3 regions of the Pseudoxanthomonas sp. genome follow, and region 3 is predicted to be linked to each of the others. Evidence: riboswitches for the same ligand, from Rfam matches in the RefSeq annotation. Region 3 holds a riboswitch; each other region holds the start of a gene.
What was found. Region 3 has a riboswitch for cobalamin ahead of btuB (TonB-dependent vitamin B12 receptor). Riboswitches for the same ligand answer to the same signal wherever they lie in the genome.

Region 1: linked by a shared signal. The riboswitch ahead of O8I58_RS11980 (ribonucleoside-diphosphate reductase subunit alpha) and the one ahead of btuB (TonB-dependent vitamin B12 receptor) in region 3 are both predicted to bind cobalamin.
Region 2: linked by a shared signal. The riboswitch ahead of metE (5-methyltetrahydropteroyltriglutamate--homocysteine S-methyltransferase) and the one ahead of btuB (TonB-dependent vitamin B12 receptor) in region 3 are both predicted to bind cobalamin.

Annotation. Positions count from the first base shown of each region.
Region 1 is NZ_CP114978.1:2,762,309-2,769,793, forward strand. Features, by position in the region: gene O8I58_RS11980 (ribonucleoside-diphosphate reductase subunit alpha) at 1-1,616, opposite strand, end outside; cobalamin riboswitch at 1,784-2,008, opposite strand; gene O8I58_RS11985 (ZIP family metal transporter) at 2,240-3,157, shown strand; gene O8I58_RS11990 (TonB-dependent siderophore receptor) at 3,410-5,635, shown strand; partial or broken gene O8I58_RS11995 (patatin-like phospholipase family protein) at 5,691-6,720, opposite strand; gene O8I58_RS12000 (AraC family transcriptional regulator) at 6,798-7,485, opposite strand, start outside.
Region 2 is NZ_CP114978.1:2,778,207-2,785,691, forward strand. Features, by position in the region: gene O8I58_RS12030 (TonB-dependent receptor) at 1-406, opposite strand, end outside; gene O8I58_RS12035 (nicotinamidase) at 555-1,181, opposite strand; gene O8I58_RS12040 (MgtC/SapB family protein) at 1,363-2,058, shown strand; gene O8I58_RS12045 (epoxyqueuosine reductase QueH) at 2,068-2,733, opposite strand; gene metE (5-methyltetrahydropteroyltriglutamate--homocysteine S-methyltransferase) at 2,790-5,081, opposite strand; cobalamin riboswitch at 5,294-5,549, opposite strand; gene O8I58_RS12055 (YdcF family protein) at 5,733-6,539, shown strand; rRNA gene rrf (5S ribosomal RNA) at 6,989-7,103, opposite strand; rRNA gene O8I58_RS12065 (23S ribosomal RNA) at 7,257-7,485, opposite strand, start outside.
Region 3 is NZ_CP114978.1:2,111,472-2,118,956, reverse strand. Features, by position in the region: gene O8I58_RS09135 (phosphoglycolate phosphatase) at 1-499, shown strand, start outside; gene O8I58_RS09130 (MBL fold metallo-hydrolase) at 527-1,411, shown strand; gene btuB (TonB-dependent vitamin B12 receptor) at 1,721-3,589, opposite strand; cobalamin riboswitch at 3,730-3,958, opposite strand; gene O8I58_RS09120 (TfoX/Sxy family protein) at 3,994-4,374, opposite strand; gene O8I58_RS09115 (free L-methionine (R)-S-oxide reductase MsrC) at 4,371-4,856, opposite strand; gene queD (6-carboxytetrahydropterin synthase QueD) at 5,304-5,669, opposite strand; gene O8I58_RS09105 (DEAD/DEAH box helicase) at 5,730-7,100, opposite strand.

The DNA of each region.
Region 1 (7,485 bases), 650 kb from region 3:
AACACGTCCTGCAGGCCCATGCAGCCCAGGCCGACCGGACGCCAGCGCAGGTTGCCGCGACGCGCGGTTTCGATCGGATAGAAGTTCAGGTCGATCACGCGGTCCAGCTGGCGCACGGCCAAGCGCACGGTCTCGGCCAGCTTCTCGAAATCGAAGTCACCGTGGGCGTCGAAATGGCGACCCAGGTTGATCGAGCCCAGGTTGCACACCGCGGTCTCGTCGTTGGAAGTGACCTCCAGGATTTCGGTGCACAGGTTGGACAGGTGGATCACGTTGCCGGCGCGCAAGGTCTGGTTGGACGCCTTGTTGCACTTGTCCTTGAACGTCATCCAGCCGTTGCCGGTCTCGGCCAGGGTGCGCATCATCCGGGCGTAGAGCTTGCGCGCGGAGATGGTCTTGGAGGCCTTGCCCTGGGCTTCGGCCTGCAGGTAGGCGCGCTCGAAGGCTTCGCCGTACAGGTCGGTCAGTTCCGGGGTGGTCTTGGGATCGAACATGGACCACTGCGCATCGGCTTCCACGCGCTGCATGAACAGGTCCGGCACCCAGTTGGCCAGGTTGAGGTTGTGGGTGCGGCGGGCGTCGTCACCGGCGTTGTCACGCAGCTCCAGGAAGTCTTCCAGGTCGGCGTGCCAGGTTTCCAGGTACACGCAGGCCGCGCCCTTGCGCTTGCCGCCCTGGTTCACAGCCGCGACCGACGAATCCAGCGTCTTCAGCCACGGCACGATGCCGTTGGAATGGCCGTTGGTCGACTTGATCAGCGAGCCGCGCGCACGCACGCGGGTGTAGCTGACGCCGATGCCGCCGGAGAACTTGGACAGCTGGGCGATGTCGCCGTACTTGGAATAGATCGACTCCAGCGAATCCTGCGGCGAGTCCAGCAGGAAGCACGAGGACAGCTGCTCGTGGGTGGTGCCGGAGTTGAACAGCGTCGGCGAGGACGGCAGGTAGTCCAGGTTGCCCATGCGCTGGTACAGCGCCAGGGCTTCGGGCACGTCTTCGCTCAGCGCGCTGGCGATACGCAGGAAGAACTGCTGCGGGGTCTCGATCACCTTGCGGGTGTGCGGGTGGCGCAGCAGGTAGCGGTCGTACAGCGTGCGCAGGCCGAAGTATTCGAACTCCTTGTCCAGGTTGATGTCGATCGCATCGTTGAGCTTGCGCGCGTTGGTCTGCGCGAAGTTCAGCAGGCGGTCGTTGATCAGGCCCACTTCGTGGCCGCGGCTGATCGACTGCGAGAAGGCATGGATCTCCTGGCCAGAGACTTCCTTGGCGATGAAGTTGGCCAGCAGGCGCGCGGCCAGGCGGCCGTATTCGGGCTCTTCGCCGATCAGCAGCGCGGCGGTACGGATGGACAGTTCGTCCAGTTCCTGGGTGGTGGCGCCGTCGTACAGGCCGGAGATGGTGCGGGTGGCCACGCGCATCGGATCGACCGCATGCAGGCCTTCGGCGCAGCGCTGGATGGCGCGCACGATCTTGTTCAGGTCCACGGCCTCGTCGCCGCCGTTGCGCTTCTTCACGCGCATCGCGGTCGCGGTCGGCGGCGAGGTCAGCAGGAATTCTGCATCGGCCGGGCGCGCAGCCGCGGCGGTATCGGTCTGGGTCACGAGTTGGTTCTCCATGCGTGGTGCACACCCCGCGCCTGTCCCTAAGCAGGCGTGGAACGGCGTTGGTGTTCGAGTGTGGGAAGGCGGCGTCGCAAGCGCCGCGACGCACGGGTGTACCGGCGACGGTGCCTGCTTCGCCAGCCATCTCCCCTCGGAGACTCCTCGGCCGGCACCGCGCGTTGTGCTTGCGCGCGGCTGTCGGCAGGTCTTCGGACTCATGGGCATGAAGGCCAGGCCTTCTCCTCCTCCGCCGCTTCCCGGGCCATGCAGGCCCCAGTGCTTTTATGACGAAGTCGTTCCCAATTACCGCTGCGGGGCAGTGTCGGCCTAGGCCCTACAGGCCGCACCGACTTCCCTTTTCATCCGTGGGCAAGCACGCCCGCGGAACCGACGGCCCCAAGATAGTGGGGTCATTCCCGGTCGTCAACGCTAAATGTAGTGAGTTTTCGACATGTCCAGATGCCATGGGCGTTCCACGGGTTTTCGCCGTGGAGCATCACCCGCACCCCGTGACCATGGCTGCGGGTTGCCGGGGAGTTGACGCGCCCTTGCCTGCCGGTGTCCGATCTTGCGCAGGCACCTTCCGCCGACCGGCGGTGACGGCACCCCTTCCGCGTCCCGTCCACGAAGAGTCCGCCATGCACGACAACGCTTTTTCCCCCGGTCACTCCACCCTGCGCCGCGCCGCGCCATTCCTGCTGCTGGCGTTGGCCGCCCTGCTCGGCGCCTGGCTGGTGCAGGCGGTGGTGGCGCACTGGGACGTGCAGCCCGGCCTGCGCCAGGCCATGCGTGATGGCCTGATCTGTGCCGGCGCCACGGCGCTGGGCGCGCTGCCGGTGCTGGCCATCGGCCGCATTCCGCAACGCCTGGCCGATTGCCTGATGGGCTTCGGCGCCGGGGTGATGTTGGCGGCGACCGCGTTTTCGCTGATCGTGCCGGGGCTGCAGGCTGCCAGGGAGCAACATTTCGATGGCGTCGGCGCCGGCCTGGTGATCAGCGTGGGCATCTGCCTGGGCGTGGCGATGATGTTGCTGATGGACCGGGCGGTGCCGCATGCACACCTGGACCAGGAGGGCCACACCACCCGCAGCGTCGCCGGACAGCTGGCCGAGTGGCTGCCGCCGCGGGTGATGCTGTTCGTGCTGGCCATCACCCTGCACAACATTCCCGAGGGCATGGCGGTGGGCGTGGCGTCGGGTTCGGGCATGGCCAATGCCGAACCCTTCAGCATGGCCATTGCCTTGCAGGACATCCCCGAAGGCCTGGTGATCGCACTGTCGCTGGCCACCGCCGGCGTGCGCCGCAGCCGCGCGGTGTTGATTGGCGTGCTGTCGGGACTGGTGGAGCCGGTCGGCGCGCTGGTCGCGGCGCTGGCGGTCGGCGCGTTCTCCACCCTGTTGCCGTGGGGCCTGGCGTTCGCGGCCGGGGCGATGCTGTTCGCGGTCAGCCACGAGGTCATTCCCGAATCGCACCGCAACGGCCACGAGACCTCAGCCACCATCGGCCTGACCCTGGGCTTCTGCCTGATGATGGTGATGGATACCGGCCTGGGCTGAAGGCAGGTCACCAGCGACGTCTGCCTGCGGGATTCCTGCGGGAATCGATGACGCCGCATCGCAGTCTGTGTCTTGCGCGTCATTTGAGAGTCATTTACATTTGCGCGCCGCGAGCGTCTGCATGACGCCTCGCACCCGGTCGTCCAGACCGGTGCCAGCCCAGCCTGGGCCAGCCCTCCCTCTGCTCATCGTGACCGTCCGCCGCGCCTTGCGTCGGTCATGGCCCCCTGCTGCCTGCGCATCGAGATCCCCATGACCGCCTCCGCTCTCCCGCGCGCGCCTGCCGCGCTGTTCCGCTCACCGCTGGCCACGGCACTGCTGCTCGCGCTGGGCGTGCTGGCCCTGCCCGCGCTGGCTGCCGATGAAGACAGCGACACCGAAACAAAACGCCATGCGCCCAAGACCCTGGGCAACGTGCAGGTCACCGGCAATCGGGTCGAGCCGTCCACCACCACGCGCCTGCCGATCAGCATCCAGGACACGCCGCAGTCGGTCAGCGTGATCGGCCTGCAGCGTCTGGAAGACGAGTCGATGTTCAGCATCAACGACGTGATGCGCAACGTCACCGGCGTCAACGTGTCCTTCTACGACACCCAGCGCCCGCTGTACTACGCGCGCGGCTTCCAGATCACCGACTTCCAGGTGGACAGCCTGCCGACCTACAGCGGCTCGACCAACCAGGAATACGACACCGCCTTCTATGACCGCATCGAAGTGATCCGTGGCGCCAACGGCCTGCTCAGCGGCGCCGGAATTCCCTCGGCCACGGTCAACCTGCTGCGCAAGCGCCCGGGCCGCGAGTTCGATGCGTCGGTCACCGCCAGCGCCGGCAGCTGGGATTTCAAGCGCGTGCAGGCCGACGTGAGCGTGCCGCTGACCAGGGATGGCCGTTTCCGCAGCCGCTGGGTCGGCGCCTGGACCGACCGCGACTATTACTACGACCGCTACAGCGAGAACAAAAAAGCCGGCATGGCCGTGCTGGAAGGTGACCTGACCGACAGCACCACGGTCACGGCTGGCTACCAGATCCAGGACAACAACCCGGTCGGTTCGACCTGGGGCACGGTGCCGTTCTTCGCCGCCGATGGCTCGAAGGCCAACCTGTCGCGTTCGACCAATTTCGCCCCGCGCTGGACGCGCTGGCAGCGCAAGACCAGCACCGCCTTCGCCAACCTGGAACAGCGCTTCGGCGAGGACTGGCTGCTGAAGGTCAACCTCGCGCACACGACCGGCGACGTGCAAAGCCTGCGCGCGTACGGCAGCGGCTATCCCGATCCGGTCACCGGCACGGGCACCTACATCCAGGCCAGCGCGGGCGAGACCAACGACAGCCGCGATGCGGTCGATGTGTACCTGTCGGGCAAGTTCTCGCTGTTCGGCCAGACCCACGACGTGGTGGTCGGCGGCAGCTGGCAGGACCTGCAATCGACCACGCCGGGCACGGCGCTGGTGTACCCCGGTGACTGGGTCGCACTGGGCAACGCACGCGCCTATTACGTGCCCAACCTGTACGACTGGGACGGCGATGCCGGCGCGGTCAGCTACACCCACACCGGCGCATGGCGCCAGGCCCGCACCAGCCAGCGCGGTGTGTACGCCTCCACTCGCCTGCACCTGGCCGAACCGCTGTCGCTGATCGCCGGCGCGCGCCTGAGTTCGTGGGAAACCCGCACCCGCGCGTATGACACCGCCGGCACCTATACCGGCACCAGCGGCCGCTACAAGGTCAGCGACGAGGTGACTCCGTACGTGGGCATCGTCTACGACCTCGTCCCGGACGTATCGGTCTACGCCAGCTATACGGAAATCTTCAATCCGCAGAACTACAAGGACAAGGACAACAACCTGCTGGCGCCGGTGGAAGGCTCCAACCTGGAAACCGGCATCAAGGCGCAGCTGTTCGGCGGCAAGGCGCTGGCCACCGCGGCGGTGTTCGAGGCCAAGCAGGACAACTACGCGATGCGCGACACCAGCCAGCCCGAAGGCTCGCTGCCCGATGGCAGCAGCGCCTACGTCGGCGTCAACGGCACCAAGAGCCGTGGTTGGGAAGTGGATTTCAACGGCGAGCTGCTGCCGGGCTGGACGCTCAACGCCGGCTACACCCACGTCAAGGTGACACGCGCACCAACCGATGCGATCTACGCCAACCTGCCGGAGGACTACCTGCAGCTGTCCACGCAGGTGCGCCTGCCGGGCAGCTGGGACCGCCTGAGCCTGGGCGGCGGCGTCAGCTGGCAGAACAAGGTGCAGGGCTTCAACATCCTGCGGCCCAATGGCGATGGCACCACCACGCCGGTCACGGTCACCCAACCGTCGTACGCGCTGGTGCACTTCAACGCCAACTACCGCATCAACGACCAGTGGACCGCGACGCTGTCAGTGCGCAACGCGCTGGACAAGACGTACTGGGCCAACCTGGACTACCAGAACTACGGCGAGCCGCGCTTCGTCTCGGCCAGCGTGCGCTGGCGGTTCTGAGTCACGCGTCTGCGACGCGTCGCCAGCCGCAGGGATGCGGCGGCGGCGCGTCGTTCTATTTAGCAGGCGTCACCGGACACGGCTCGCCGCGGAAGGTCAGACGCTGCAGCCGTGTCGGTTCCACGCACGGCGGCGCCTTGGGTTTTGCGGCCGCCGCCGCAGCTGCAGCGCGTTCGTGCTGCAGCTGGGCCAGGCGCGCCTTGATCTGCGGCATCACCGCCAGGGTGGCCTTTTCGCCTTCCAGGATCGCGGCGCCGCGCTGGGTGAAATCGGCCGCGCCGATATCGTTGACCTTGGGCCGGATCACCACGTCGGCACGCGCCAGCTCCTGCTGGCCGGCGCGCTGGCCCATGATGGCGATGGACTGGTTGACGATGCCCAGCATGCCGCTCGGCGTGGTGCCGTTGGCCTTGTTGGAGATATCCACGGCGATGACGAAGTCCGCGCCGAGCTGCTTGGCCGCATCCACCGGCACCGGACTGACCACGCCACCATCCACGTAGTGGTATTTGCCGATGCTCACCGGCTCGAACACGCCCGGCACGCTGGACGAAGCACGCACCGCCTGGCCGGTGTCGCCGAGGTTGAACATCGTGCGCTCGCCGTCTTCCAGGCGCGTGGCCACCGCAACGAAAGGCTTCTTGAGGCGCTGGATCGGGGTGTTGCCGACCTGGCCATTCCACGTAATCCTGCAGCGCGCGGCCCTGCACCAGCCCACCGGAGAACAGGCGCACGTCGCGGATGGACGACTCATCCAGCGCCACCGCCTTCTGCTGCATCTGGAACACATCCATGCCGCTGGCATAGAGCGCGCCAACCACGCTGCCGGCGCTGGTGCCGGCGACCACATCGGGCTTGATCCCGTTGGCTTCCAGCATCTTGATCACGCCGATATGCGCAAACCCCTTGGCCGCACCGCCGCCCAGCGCGATGCCGATCACCACCGGCTTGGTGTTGGCCGTCGGCACCGGCGGCGGCACGATGGTCGTCGCCGGCGGTGTGGTCTTCACCGCCTCGCCGCCACAGGCCGAGAGCAGGGTCACGCAGGCGGTCAGCAGCAAACAGGTCAGGCGAGGGGCAGGCATGGGATGGCGCGATGTGTGGAAAGTGCGCAGCTTAGCCAGCAAATGCCAAACGGTGGGCAACCCGGTGATGGAATGCCTTACTCGTCGGCGTTGCGGCTGCGCGCCTTGCCCGGGCCGATGCCTTCGAGTCGCTTGAAGAACCGGCGGAACGCCGCTTCGCTGCGATAGCCCAGCATCTCGGCCACCGCTGCCACCGACAGGCGCCGGTTACCCAGCAGGCGCCGTGCTTCGGTCGCCCGCCACTGCGACATGTACTGCATCGGCGGGGCACCGACGGTGGCGGTGAACAGCTCGGCGAACGCGGTGCGCGACATGCCCGCCACCTGCGCCAGCGACTGGATAGTCCAGTCTTCGCCAGGCTGTGAATGCATGGCCGAAAGCGCCAGCGACAAGCGCGCGTCGGTCATCGCCGCCAGCAGCCCACGCGGACGCTCTGCACTACGCACGTACTCGCACACGGCCATGGTGAACAGCGAATCGGCCAGCTTGTTCTGCACCATCTGCCGGCCCCAGCGACGGTCGCGGCTGGTAGCGGTGAGCATCTGCGCCAGCTGGCGGAAGGCCTCGCTGCTCTGTTCCGAGCGCACCACGAAGCAGGTCGGCAGCGCGTTGAAGATCGGGTTGTTGTTGCCCGAGACGAACTCCAGCTCGCCGCACAGCATCGTGGTGTCGCCGGGTTCTTCCTCCGGCGGCTGGTGCGGATCGGGCGAGGATGAGAGCAGGTGGCGCACGCCGCCGGGAAACACAATCAGGTCACCGCGGCGC
Region 2 (7,485 bases), 670 kb from region 3:
GGAAGCCTTTCAGGAAGGCGTTCTCGTAGACGATGTCGTCGTACACCAACGACACCGGCTGCGAGGCATAGGTGGTGAAGTCGGTGTTGCCATAGCCGCGGATGTAGAAACGCGGAAACACGCGGCCGTTGGACGACTCAACATTCAGGCTGGGGGTCTTGCCGGCCAGGACGCGCACGTCGGACGCGCTGGTCGAAATGGCATCCAGGAACTCCGGACGCAGGACGGTGGCCGAGACCGGGACGTTCTTCGCGTCCTCAGCCTTGCGGTCTGCAGTGACCTGGACCGAGTCCAGTTGGGCGACCGAGCCCGTGCTTCCTGCCTGCTGGGCAAATGCGCCGGCGACGAACGCGGCATTGATGGCAACGGCAAGCGTGCTGGCACGCAACAGGGTAGTGGCGGACATGGGGACTCCACGGGTGGCTGGGAACTTGCGGGATACGTGCTGCCGTGCAACACATTTAACGCAAAATACACACACACCCCGGGGCATTGTCAATGCCGCTCGTCCATGGCAAGGGACGCCAAGGACCTGACAACGGTGGACCGGAACGTCAGACGATGGCGATCCCGGCGTCCTGCAGCGCTGCATGCGTGGGCGCGTCGCCATCCGGCGTCACCGGACGGGTGAGTTCCCACAGGAACGACACCCGGAAGCCCTCGGCGCGCGCGTCCTGCGCGGTCCACAGCACGCACACATCGCGCGCCAGGCCGCAGACATGGACTTCGGAAATGCCACGCCCGCGCAGCCAGCCGGCCAGGCCGGTGCTGGGCCGTGCGCCATCGGGCCCGTGGTTCTCGCGGAAGGCGCTGTAGGAATCGACCTGCGGATGGGTGCCCTTGCGCAGGATCAGGTCGGCCGGCGTCCAGTCCACGCGCGGATCGAGCGCCGCGCCCGGCGTGCCCTGCACGCAATGCGCCGGCCACAGCATCTGCGGCTGGCCATGCAGGTCGATCACCTCGAACGGTGCATGGCCGGCATGTTGCGCGGCGAACGACGCGTGTGCCGCCGGATGCCAGTCCTGCGTGGCCACCACGGTGCCGTAGCGACGCGATGCCAGCAGCTGCGCGATGCCGGGCACGATCGCATCGCCTTCGAAACAGGCCAGCGCGCCACCGGGCATGAAGTCCGGCTGCAGGTCGATGACGATCAGCGCCGTGTCGGCGGAAAAAGCAGTCATGTGGATCTCTCTTCAAACGAGCCGCGAGCCTATCGACTGCCCGATCAGGCCTCAAGTCGCCGCATCGCATCCAAGCATGCGTGCCCATCTTGAAACCGCCTTGACCAAGGCAGGCCTAGACTCTGTCGCCTTGCTCGCACCTGCATGCCGCATCGCCGCGGGCGCCGCTGGAGGAAATCGCATGGTCACGACCTGGGACATCGCGCTGCGGCTGCTGCTGGCCGCGGCCCTGGGCGGCATCATCGGCGCCAACCGTGGTCGCCTGGAATGGACCGCCGGCCTGCGCACGCACATGCTGGTCTGCGTCGGCGCGTCGCTTGCGATCATCGTGTCCGAATACGGCTTCAGCGACGTACTGACCAGCCCACATGTGGTGCTGGACCCATCGCGCATCGCCGCGCAGGTGATCAGTGGCGTGGGTTTCCTAGGTGCGGGCACCATCCTGTTCCTGCAACGCGAACAGGTCATCCGCGGCCTGACTACCGCGGCCGGGCTGTGGGCAGTGGCATCGATTGGCCTGGCGGCGGGCAGTGGGTTGTATGCCGCCGCGATCATGGCCACCGTATTGCTGTGGAGCATCCTGGCACTGCTCAAGCCCATCGAGCGTCGCTATCTGCAGAAGCGCAGCGCGCCGGCCACTGGCCTGCGGATCACGCTGTCGCGCGGCTCGGCACTGGCGAAGCTGGAAACGGCATTGTCCGACCTGCAGCTCCCCGTGCGGCGCATGGTGCTCAAGCGGCATGACGACTGCGAGGACCAGGTGGACGTGCGCTGCCCGCCCGGCATCGAGCGCGCGCGTCTGCTTGAAGTCGCCGATGCGCTGGGCGATACCGACGGTGTCATCTCGGTCAGCCTGCTGGGGCCAGTCCCGCGCTGAAGGCACGCTTCATTCTTCCGGCGTGTCGCTTCCGTAATACAGCACGCCCAGCTGGATCCGATCGCGGCCCTGCGCGCGGCGGTGGCGGTTGGTGTCGCGCAGCGAGTACACGCAGCCGCAATATTCCTGCTGGTAGAACTGCTCGCGCTTGCTGATCTGGATCATGCGCTGGCTGCCGCCGCCCTTGCGCCAGTTGTAGTCCCAGTACAGCAGGCCCTGGTAGGGCGCCACGGCCCGTTGGCCGCAATCGTTGATCTGCTGCATGTTCTTCCAGCGCGAGATGCCCAGTGAACTGGTCATCACCGGGAAGCCATGTTCATGCGCATACAGCGCGGTGCGCTCGAAGCGCATGTCGAAACACATGGTGCAGCGGATGCCGCGCTCGGGTTCGTTCTCCATGCCCTTGGCCCGGGCGAACCAATTGTCGGTGTCGTAGTCGCCATCGACGAACGGCACTCCGTGCGCGTCGGCGAAGCGGATGTTTTCTTCCTTGCGCAGCAGGTATTCCTTCTGCGGATGGATGTTGGGGTTGTAGAAGTAGATCGTGTAGTCGATCCCCGAAGCCAGGAAGGCTTCCATGACCTCGCCCGAACAGGGCGCGCAGCAGGAATGCAGCAGCAGCCGGTCTCCCTGTGGCAGGACCAGGCGCTGGCGGGGGTTTGTCGTGTGTTCCATGGTGGACTCCGTTGCATCGACGGGCCCGGCGCAGCGGCCGGACCCGTCGCGTTGGCTCAGGCGGCCTGCGCGCACTCGGCGCGCAACTGCCGCGCCGCCTGCACCAGGGCGGCCAGCGCCGCCTTGGTCTCCGGCCAGCCCCGGGTTTTCAGCCCGCAATCCGGGTTGACCCACAGCTGCTCGGCCGGAATCACTCCGCGCGCCTTCTCCAGCAACGCCACCATCTCGGTCGTGTCCGGCACGCGCGGCGAATGGATGTCATACACGCCCGGTCCGATCGCGTTGGGGTAACGGAACTGGACGAATGCATCCAGCAGTTCCATGCGCGAACGCGAGGTCTCGATCGAGATCACGTCGGCATCCATCGCCGCCACCGCATCGATGATGTCGTTGAACTCGGCGTAGCACATGTGGGTGTGGATCTGCGTGGTATCGGCCACGCCACCGGCGCTCAGGCCGAACGCTTCCACCGCCCAGGCCAGATACGCGGCCCAGTCGGAACGTCGTAGCGGCAGGCCTTCGCGCAGCGCGGGCTCGTCGATCTGGATCACGCCGATGCCGGCCGCTTCCAGGTCCAGCACTTCGTGACGCAGCGCGAGCGCGATCTGCCGGCAGGTCTGCGACCGCGCCTGGTCATCGCGCACGAACGACCACTGCAGCACCGTCACCGGTCCGGTCAGCATGCCCTTCATCGGCCGCTGCGTCAGCGACTGCGCATAGCGCGACCAGTACACCGTCATCGGTGCCGGGCGGCTCACGTCACCGAAGATGATCGGCGGCTTCACGCAACGCGAGCCATAGCTCTGCACCCAACCCAACTTGGTGAACGCGAAGCCTTCGAGCTGCTCGCCGAAGTATTCGACCATGTCGTTGCGTTCGAACTCGCCATGCACCAGCACGTCCAGGCCGAGCGCTTCCTGCTCGCGCACGCAGCGCTGCGTCTCGGCCGCCAGGAAGAACTCGTAGTCGGCATCGGACAGCTTGCCGCTCTTATGCTGGGCACGCGCATGGCGAACCTCATGCGTCTGTGGGAATGAGCCGATGGTCGTCGTCGGCCAGCGCGGCAGCTTCAAGCGTGCGGCCTGCACCTGCGCCCGCACCGGATACGGCGAGCGGCGGCTGGCGGCATCGCCTGGCAATGCCGCCAGCTGCGCGGCGACCTGCGGATTGTGGACGCGCGGCGAACGACGGCGTGCTTCCAGCGCATCGCGCGCCTGCTGCAGACGCGGCTCGGCATCAATGCTGCCATCAAGTGCATCGGCCAGCGTGCGCAGCTCTTCCAGTTTCTGCACGCCGAACGCAAGCCAGCTGCGCAGTTCGGCATCCAGCTGCTTTTCCTGGGCCAGGTCCACCGGCACATGCAGCAGCGAGCACGACGGCGCCAGCCACAGGCGGTCGCCGCCCACGTGGCCCGCGGCGTAGCGCGCGAGCAGCAATGCGTTGTCCAGGTTCGCGCGCCAGACGTTGCGGCCGTCGACCACACCAATCGACAGCACGCGGTCCTCGGGTAGAGCTTTCAACACGTCGTCGAGCTGCTCCGGCGCACGGACCAGATCCAGGTGCAGGCCATCGACCGGCAGTGCGGTGGCCAGCGGCAGGTTTTCGCCCAGCGGGCCGAAATAGCTGGCCAGCAGCAGCTTGGGCCGGGTCGCGTGCGACAGCAGTGCGTAGGCGTGGCGCAGCGCGTCCTGCACCTGCGGGGTGAGGTCCAGCGACAGGATGGGTTCGTCGATCTGTACCCATTCCGCGCCCGCCGCATGCAGGCGCGACAGCAGCGCGGCGTAGGCCGGCAACAGCTGGTCGAGCAGTGCGAAGCGATCACTGCCATCGGTGGTCTTGGCCAGGTGCAGGAAGGTCACCGGCCCGATCAGCACTGGACGCGTCTGGATGCCCAGCGCCTTGGCTTCCAGATATTCGGCTACCGGCTTGTCGCCGCGCAGCGTGAACACCTGCCCGGCCTGCAGCTCCGGCACCAGGTAGTGATAGTTGGTGTCGAACCACTTGGTCATTTCCAGCGCATGCAGGTCCAGTCCGTCGCGCTGGTAGCCGCGCGCCATCGCGAACTGGCCGGCGAGTGGGTCGGCTTCGAACACCGGGCGGTAACGCGCCGGCACCGCATCGAACAACAGCGCGGTATCCAGGACCTGGTCGTACAGGCTGAAGTCGTTGCTCGGCGGTAGGTCGACGCCGGCGGCGCGTTGCCGCTTCCAGTGGCGTTCGCGGAGTTCGCGGGCGGTCTGTTGCAACTGGTCGGCGCTGGATTCGCCACGCCAGTGGCTTTCCAGGGCGTGTTTGAGCTCACGCCGCGCGCCAATGCGCGGGAAGCCCAGGTTGGTCACTCGTGTCATGTTGTTTCCTCATTGCGTTGGGCATTGAGGAACGAAGGAACCGCGCGCCAGGCGCCCGGTTGCCCGTACGACTGCCACGCCAGCGACCTTCGCCCCCGCGGGCGAACCGGTCTTCCAGCGGGACAGGCACAAGCAGATGGCTCCACGCGGACCGCGGAGTCATGCGCCCTCGCTTCTCCCGCGAGAAGCACCAGGTCGAAACGGACAGGCATGAAAGGCCTGCCGGTCGTGGCCGGTCTTCGGGCTCATGGACAGGACGCGTGGGGCGCGTCGCCTACTGTCCGCCGCTTCCCAGCCGCGCCGTGTGGGCGAAGCCAGTGCAGATGGCGAAGGTCGTTTCCAATAACCGCTGCGGGGCAGCTCCGGAATGGTGCGAACAGGCTGGGCCTGGGCGAACGTCACCGGATTCCCGTTTAATCCATCGCTTCATTGGGATGAAGCGATGAAACCACGACCCGCGCACGATACGCAGGCGCCGTTCGTGGGTCAAGCAGCGCCGAGGTTGGCCTTCCATGTTTGCCTCGAAGCGCGGCCGGGATCTCCGCCGCTGCGAGGCCGCTTCTCCCGGTCATCGCTTCTTGCACGCATGACATGGAAGACGGTCGCACCGATCTGCAACCATGCGCGTCTCCTTCTCTTCGGACGCACGCGATGTCCCTGCTGTTGCTTGCACTTGGTGTCGTGGTCGTCCTGCTGTTGTCACGTCTTCGCAGCCCGTGGCCGGCGCGTATCGTGGGCCTGTCCGGGTTGACCGCGTTCTGGCTGCTCGGCAACGGCGTGCTGACGGGCTGGATCGTCGATTTCACCCAGCGGGGGCAGACCGCGCGCAGCATCGCCTGGCAGCCGGATTCGGTCATCGTGCTGCTCGGCATGGGCATGCAGAAGCTGCCCCACGAAGGCGACGTCGAGCCACAATCCTTGGCCTATAGCCGCATCCTGCGTGCGGTGCAGCTCTACGACCGTTGCGCCCGGGCCACGGATGGCTGCAGCGTTCTGGTCTCAGGTGGGGATCCGGCCGGCCTGGGTAAGACGGAGGCCGAGTTGTACGCCTCGCTGCTGGAAGAAGCCGGCGTCCCGGCCGAGGCGGTGATCAAGGAGAACGCTTCGCGGAACACCTGGGAGAACGCCAGGTACACCGCCCGACTGCTGGCAGCGACCCATCACGGCCCGCTGGTCCTCGTGACTTCCGGACTGCACATGCGTCGAAGCCTGCTGTACTTCGCACACTTCGGACTGCATCCGGCCCCCGCGCGCAGCGACTACACCGCACCGTTTCCGTCCTGGTTCCCCAACAGCTACAACCTGCTGATCAGCGACCTGGCCACGATCGAGTGGCTCGGTATCGCGCGCTATCACTGGTACAACCTGCTCGGCCGCAACCAAGCGCCGGTCAAACCGGAAACTGAGACAGATCCATCTCCTGACAAACGGGCACTCACGCTTCCGTCCGCGCAGTAACTTCGATCTGTGGAGGCTTTGGGCAATACATGTTTGGAAGCCGGAACGCTGGGCTTTGGATGGCGAGCGTATGGATCAAAGCACCGCCAGCACTGCTGCTGCCCCAGCGGATCGGGCTACAAGGAGCCTGAGTAGCGCCGGACGGCTCAAACGTTAGCGCGTCCATCGGCCACATTACCTGGCGCTGGGCAGTGCCAGGAGCGATGCCTTCGACGACTTCGAATGCTTCCACAGCCCGCGCGTGCAGCGCGAGCTCGATGCCGCGGCTGAGATCTTCATCCCCTGCCCCGTAGTCCGTGGCAGGTTGTAGCGCCCGAGCCGCGCATTAATGCCAGCGTCTCCGTATTAACTCGCGCCAGCTTTTGCCAGTGCCGAGTCCTGGGCGCCCTTTTGCTTCGGGCAAAGAAGAACCCCGCAGATCTTTCGATCTACGGGGTTCTGGGGTAAGGCCCTGGCGATGACCTACTCTTGCATGGCTTAAGCCACACTACCATCGGCGCAGCTGCGTTTCACTTCCGTGTTCGGGATGGGAACGGGTGGGACCACAGCGCTAATTTCACCAGGGAGACAGTTGGAGCGTCGCTATCCGTTGAAGCTGGATTGAGCGCCTGACTCGCGTATTTACTTGTGACGTAGTGAGTTCGTTTTGATGCCATCGACACGTGTTGTCGAGGTTAAGTTGGTCATCGGGTTAAGCCCGAAGCCACTTGAGGTTATATGGTCAAGCCACACGGATCATTAGTATCAGTTAGCTCAATGCATTACTGCACTTACACACCTGACCTATCAACCACCTAGTCTTGATGGTTCCTTTAGGGGACTTGTGTCCCGGGAGATCTCATCTTGAGGCGCGCTTCCCGCTTAGATGCTTTCAGCGGTTATCGCTTCCGAACATAGCTACCCGGCAGTGCCACTGGCGTGACAACCGGAACACCAGAGGTTCGTC
Region 3 (7,485 bases):
TTCGCGCCAACTGATCACCTATGCGATGCGTGCGGCCGGCAGCGAGGTGGACATCGACACGGTGATGCCCGGCTTCCTCAAGCATTACGGCGACACCGCACTGGATGGCCTGGCTTATCCGGGCGTGGAAGGCACGCTGGCTGCGCTGCACGCGCAGGGCATCAAGCTGGCGGTGTGTACCAACAAGCCCGAACAGTTCGTGCGCCCGCTGCTGGAAGCGCGCGGCCTGCTGCATTACTTCGACGGCATCGTCGGCGGCGATACGCTGCCGCAGCGCAAGCCTGCGCCGGAGCCACTGTGGCACCTGTGCCGGCAGTTCGGCCTGGATGCGAAGGATTGCCTGATGGTCGGTGATTCGGAAAGCGATGCACTGGCCGCGCACAATGCGGGCGTGCCACTGGTGCTGGTGCGCTACGGCTACCGCAAGTCGCTCGATCTGGATGCCGCAGGTGCGCGCCAGGTGATCGACGCGTTCCCCGACCTGCTGCAGGCGGCCTGAGCCTCGTTCGCGGCGCAAGGAGATTGCATGACACAGATTGACGCGACGCCGCAGGTACAGTCGTTCTTCGATGCACCCACCGGCACGATCACCTACCTGGTCCGTGACCCGGCCAGCCACGCGGCTGCCATCATCGATCCGGTGCTGGATTACGACGCGGCTGCCGCGCACACCTCCACGACGTCGGCCGATGTATTGCTGGCGGCCGTGCGTGAGCAGGGCCTGGACGTGCAATGGATCCTGGAAACCCACGCGCATGCCGATCACCTGAGCGCGGCCGGTTACCTGCGCGATGCGCTGGGTGCGCCGGTGGCGATCGGCTGCGGCATCGTCCAGGTGCAGCAGCGTTTCAAGGCACTGTTCGGCTGGGGCGATGAATTCGTGGCCGATGGTCGTCAGTTCGACCGGCTGTTCGACGATGGCGATGCATTCGCCATCGGCACGCTGCAGGCGCAGGTGTTGGCCACGCCGGGCCACACCGATGACAGCCTGAGTTATCGCATCGGCGATGCGGTGTTCATCGGCGACACGCTGTTCGCGCCGGCCGCGGGCACGGCGCGCACGGACTTCCCCGGCGGCGATGCCGCGCGCCTGTATGCCTCGATTCGTCGCCTGCTGTCGCTACCGCCGCAGACGCGCCTGTTCCTGTGCCACGACTATCCGGGCGAGGCCAAGCCGGCGACCACGCAGACCACCGTGGCCGAGCAGCGTGCGCATAACGTGCATGTTGGCGGCGATGCGCTTGAGGCCGACTTCGTCGCACGCCGGCAGGCGCGCGATGCGGTGCTGCCGGTGCCACGCCTGATCCTGCCTGCGCTGCAGGTCAACCTGCGCGGCGGTCGGCTGCCGCCTGCGGAAGACGATGGTGTGTCGTACCTGCGGATTCCGTTGAATCGGCTTGGTGCCGATTAGTCAGGCCTGCGCGCGATTTCTCCTGACCGTCGTTACTGGCCATGACCAGCCATGACCAGCCATTCGGCTGTTTTAAAGCGCTTCGGCTGTTTTAAGGCGCTTCGGCTGTTGAAAGTCCCGCGAAAGCGGGCCAGTGACGTTGCTTGTATGAAGATCAAGTCGCTGGGTCCCCGCGTTCGCGGGGATGACGACGGTCATGGATGCATTTCGTTGCAGTCATGTCGGCACAGGCGCCGTCCCGAGGTCTCTCCGCTCAAAGAAAAAGCCGGCATCGCTGCCGGCTTTTTCTTCTTTCATGTAGCGGAAAACTTACTGCTGCTTGGCCTGCCAGCGGATGCTGACGGTGTACTCGCGGCCCGGCTGGTTGAACCACTGCACGGTTTCGTACTGCTTGTCGAACACGTTGGCGGCCTTGGCCTGCAGGGTCCAGTCGCTGCTCAGTGCATATTCCAGGCGCACGTCCAGGGTGCCATAGCCGGCCAGGCGCACGGTGTTGGCCGCATCGTCGAAACGATGGCCGGTGCCGGTGCCGGTCAGGCCGATGCGGAAATCACCGATGGCGTAATCCAGGTCCAGGCGCGCGGTGTCACGCGCACGGCGGGCCAGCCAGTTGTCCTTGTTGATGCTGTCGTCGCCGTCATTGCGCGGGTCGGTGTGGCTGATCTGGGCGTTGATGTCCACGCCGTACAGCGAAACGAAACCGGTCAGCTCGGCACCGCGGATCTTGGCCTTGTCCACGTTGACCACGTTGTAGGCGGTGTCGTAGCCGATCAGGTCGTCGATGCGGGTTTCATAGGCGTTGAAGGTCCAGTTCCAGCCCTGGCCGTACTGGGCCAGGCCCAGGTTGAGCGACTTGCTCTTCTCCGGCTTCAGGTCCGGATTGCTGAAGCCCGGGTAGTACAGGTCGTTGAAGGTCGGTGCCTTGAAGCCGGTGCCGGCGCTGGCGGTGAACTTGAAGCCATTGCCGAAGCCGAAGCCGTAGCCGAGGCTGCCGGTGGTGTGCGAACCGAACTGCTCGTTGTCGTCATTGCGCACCGAGGCCTGCACCGACTGCGCGCCGAACGTGCCCTGGTACTCGGCAAACACGCCGGTGTTGTCGCGGCTGTCCACATCGTAGGCGGTGGTGCTGACGACCTGGTCGTTCAACCAGTCGCCGCCGAGCGTGATGACCTGGCCTTCGGCAAAGGTGTAGTCGCCCTGCACCGAGGCGGTGTCGCGACGGGTATCGAAGGTGCTGACGAAGCTGCGGGTGCCGGTGCTGGCATCGGCGTAGTAGTTGTCCGCCTGGTCGTCGGCACGGCCGGCCTGCACGGTCAGGCGGAAGGCGTCGGACGGGCTCCACAGCAGCTTGCCACCGGCCACGCGCTGCAGGTTTTCTGCCTCGTTGCCGACGTAGCTGCTGCCGTCGTATTCGTTGAGGCTGTCGGCGTTGAGGAAGTTGCCTTCCAGGCTCAGCGTATCGGTGACGTTGATGCCGCCGCGCACGCCGATGGACGTGTTGCGGTAGCCATCGCGGTCGGGTTCGTCGACATAGCAACCGGCGAACAGCGTGGCCGACCCGTTGCAGGCATTGATGCCGTCGGTTTCCTGGTAGGCGGCGTTGGCCGACAGCCAGCCGCGGTCGCCACGGTAGCTGAAGCCGGCGCTGTGGTTACGCAGGTTGTTGCTGCCGAAGCCCAGCTGGGCGTAGGTGTTCAGGCCTTTGCCGCCAGTGCGGGTGAAGATCTGGATCACGCCGCCGATGGCTTCCGAGCCATACAGGCTGGAACGCGGGCCGCGCACGATCTCGATATGGTCGATCTGCGAGACCGGCAGGTCCTGGAATGCGGCCAGGCCGGAGGTGACCGAGCCCAGGCGCACGCCGTCGACCAGCACCAGCACCTGGTCCGATTCGGTGCCGCGCAGGAACACGCTGGTCAGCTTGCCCGGGCCGCCCTGGTTGGCGATGTTGATGCCGGCGCGGCCGGCCAGCAGGTCGGGGAGCGAGGTGGCCTGGCTGCGTTCGATCTCCTCGCGGGAGATGACCTGCACGGGCACCAGGCTGTCCTGGACGGCGACTTCGGTACGCGTGGCGGTGACCGAGACCTGGTCCAGGTTGGCGGCATCGTCGCCGGTCTGCGCCGAGGCGATGGCGGGAAGGCCCAGCGCGATGGCCAGGGAAAGCAGGGTGTACTTCATGGTGTTCAAGACTCCGTCGCGCGCCCCGCGCGCATGGAAGGCGGGAGAAATCGCGAACGAAGGATGCAGGCGGACTGCGCACGCGGACAGGCGGCGCGGCACGCGCGACGCCCTCCGCATCGCAACCGGTGATGGATCGGGAATGATCCGTGCTTGAAGGCCGGTCTCCGGGCTTGCGAGCTGGAAGTGGATACTTCCGCCGTCGCGCCTTCCCGTGCGTGTTGCGCACAGTGGCCGATGCGTTGGCATGACTCGCTTACCGTTGCGGGGGCAGCGCCGGAATCACCCCGCGAGGGATTCACCGGCTTCCCGTTTCAACCCGCGGCGCGACGACATGCGCATTGGGTCACCTGAAAGCGGCGCAGAGTGTACGCGATCACCTGCCGCAGCGCGGCATCAGGCGGTCAGTCTTCGTCGCGGCCGGGGCTGTCGAGGAAATCGAACGACGGCGCGCTGCCGCCCTCGTCACTGCTGCCGTGGTTGGTGGTGGTCACCGGTGCGGCGGCCGGGCGGCCACGCGGCGGCGGTAGGGCGGCTGAGGCGGCTTCGGCTTCCTGCACCATTTCCTGGCGACGTGATTCGGGCACTTCCTGCCAGTGGCAGCCGCGCAACGCGCCTTCCAGCGCATACAGCAGGTTGAGGCTGGGCCGGAAGCCGGCGCGCTTGACCCGCATGAAGGCATCGACCGCACCGACGGCGCGGAGGTCTTCTTCAGTGCGCAGCCCGACCTGCCGCAGCCACGCGGCCGACTTGGGTCCGATATTGCGCAGCTGCGTGGTGCTCATCGCAGTGCTTCGATCCACGCCGCGGCGATGGCTTCCAGGCCGCGCTGGTCGTCTTCGTCGAAACGGCCGACCAGTGGGCTGTCGATGTCCAGTACGCCGATCAGGGCACCGTCCTTGACCAGGGGCACCACCAGTTCCGAGCGTGAGGCTGCATCGCAGGCGATGTGCCCGGGGAAGGCCTCCACGTCATGCACGCGCTGGGTCTGGCGGGTCGTGGCGGCGGCGCCGCAGACGCCCTTGTCGAGCCGGATCCGTACGCAGGCCGGCAGGCCCTGGAACGGGCCGACGACCAGTTCGGTGCCGTCGTAGAAATAGAAGCCGGCCCAGTTGAAATCGGGTAGGGCGTTGAACAGCAGCGCCGAGAGGTTGGCCGCGTTGGCGATGCGGTCGGCTTCGCCGTACATCAGGCCGCGCGCCTGCTCCAACAGCTGCGCGTACTGCTCGGGCTTGGTCCCTGAGAGGGTCTGGCTGGCAAATGACATGTGCACGATTCTACGCTGCGCGCGGTTACAACCGGGCTGGCCGATCAAGGGATGTCCACCCAGTCCGGGTGGGGAGGCGTTCGAACAGGGGCCGCGTGCCGACTGAGGAAGATGGCCTGAGTACTCGAACTGAAGCTGCCCGGACGATGAGGTGGCGCTGGAATTTTTTCCAAAAAAAAGCCCGACAGGGGGAGGGACCTGTCGGGCTTGGATTTGTGCGGGGGGAGGGACCCACACAAATTCGGGGTGCGTGGCGCGGTGCGCCGACGCGGGATCTCTGCCATCCCTGCCGCGTGCTTTCTTGCGGGAGTGATGTTGCGACGCAGCATACCCGTGGTTTTGCTGCAATGCAACGTAGGTCGAAGATGGCCGACGAACGGTCGTTGCAGGGGGGGCGGTCGCCCTGAACGAGAAAGGGGCCTGGCGGCCCCTTCTGCTGTTGCTTCGTCAGTTTGCGGCCGGGCCGCGGTAGCGGCTGCCGGCGGTGCAGGTCTCGTGCACCACCACCTGGCTCAGCAATGGCAATGCCGGCTTGAGGTGGTCCCAGATCCACTCGGCGATGCGCTCGCTGGTCGGATTGTCCAGGCCCTCGATGTCGTTGAGGTAGTGATGGTCCAGGCGGTCGTACATCGGCTTGAAGGCCGCCTTGACGTCAGCGAAGTCCATGACCATCCCGGTGTGCGGGTCCAGCGGGCCGGAGAGGTGGATCTCGATGCGGAACGAGTGGCCGTGCAGGCGCGCGCACTTGTGCCCCTCGGGCACGTTGGGCAGGCGGTGCGCGGCTTCCAGGGTGAAGACCTTGAAGATATCCATGGATGAATTCTCGAATGCCGGCGTGGTCCGCGCAAACGGACCACGCCGGCGATTTCAGGCTCAGTCAGCGCGACGCGGCTGGCTGGAACGCTGGCCACCGGCACCGCCGCCACCTGCGCGACGGCCATTGCCGTTGCCGCCCGGACGCGGGGCGCCGTGCTGCTTCGGGCCGGCATGGGCGCGACGCGGGGCCTCGCCATGCGGGCGCCGGTCGTGGCGGCGCGGCGGGCGATCACCGCCCGGCAGGTCGGCCCGGCCCGGCGCGCTGTTGCCCCAGCGGATCGGGGTCTGCGGCACGAAGCCCGGCACGTCCTTGATCTCCAGGTCGCGGTTGAGCAGGCGCACGATGGCGCGCAGCAGCTTGGCGTCTTCCTGCGAGACCAGCGACACCGCTTCACCGGTGGAGCCGTTGCGGCCGGTGCGGCCGATCCGGTGCACGTAGTCTTCGGCCACCATCGGCAGGTCGAAGTTGATCACCTTCGGCAGCTGGTCGATGTCGATGCCGCGCGCGGCGATGTCGGTGGCGACCAGTACGCTGATCTTGCCGGCCTTGAAGTCGCGCAGCGCGCGCAGGCGCTGGGACTGGCTCTTGTTGCCGTGGATCGCAGCGGTCTGGATGCCGGCCTTCTCCAGGAACAGCGCCAGCTTGTCGCTGCCGTGCTTGGTCTTGGCGAACACCAGGGTCTGGATGCGCGAATCCTCGGCCAGCAGGTGCAGCAGCAGCTCGCGCTTGCGCGCGTTGTCGACCGGGTGCACGCGGTGGGTGATGGTCTCGGCCACGGTGTTCTTCGGCGTGACCTGGATTTCCAGCGGGTCGTGCATGAACTCGCGCGCCAGCGACTTGATGTTGTCGTCGAAGGTGGCCGAGAACAGCAGGGTCTGGCGGTTCTGCTTGGGCAGCTTGGCCAGGATGCGCTTGATCGACGGCAAAAAGCCCATGTCGAGCATGCGGTCGGCTTCGTCCAGGACCAGGATCTCGATGCCCGACAGGTCGACGCTGCGACGCTCCAGGTGGTCGATCAGGCGGCCCGGGCAGGCGATCACCAGATCCACGCCACGGCGCAGGGTGTCCAGCTGCGGGCCCATGCCCACGCCGCCATAGATGGTGGCCGACGGGATGCGCAGGTACTTGCTGTAGTCACGCAGGCTGTCGTGCACCTGGGTGGCCAGTTCGCGGGTGGGGGTCAGGACCAGGGCGCGCGGACGACGCGGGCCACGGGTGACTTCCTGGGCGTTGGTGCCCAGGTGCTGCAGCAGCGGCAGGCCGAACGCTGCGGTCTTGCCGGTGCCGGTCTGCGCGCCGGCCATCAGGTCGCGGCCGTCCAGGGCCAGCGGGATCGCCTGCTCCTGGATCGGGGTGGGGTTCTCATAACCCTGCTCGGCCAGTGCACGCAGCAGGAACGGGGCAAGCCCCAGGTTTTCAAATGACATTGGAAAGCTCCGGATGCACGCCCAGCCAACGCGAAAAACGCCACGAACGCAGCGCGAAAAGCGCTACGTGCCACGAAAGCCGTTGGAAGAGCGTGTGTTGCCCGAAGCGTTCCCTAACCGCGCTGCGAGTAACCTGTTGGGCGGAACGGCCGACAGTGGCAGGTCCGTCTTTGCGAAGCGAGAAGGCGTCGGAGGAAGGTTGGCGAGGCGGGCAATGGGCCCATTCAACGCCGAAGATCCCTTCAGGGGAAACACGACTGCCGCTGTGCGAAGCGGGCGCATGGTAACCGATCCGGGCCGCGCGTGCCCGCCTGGCGACCGGCGGTTCACCTGACGGTGCGGCGTATCATGGCCATCGCCGAACCGGACTGGAGGCCGGCAGACC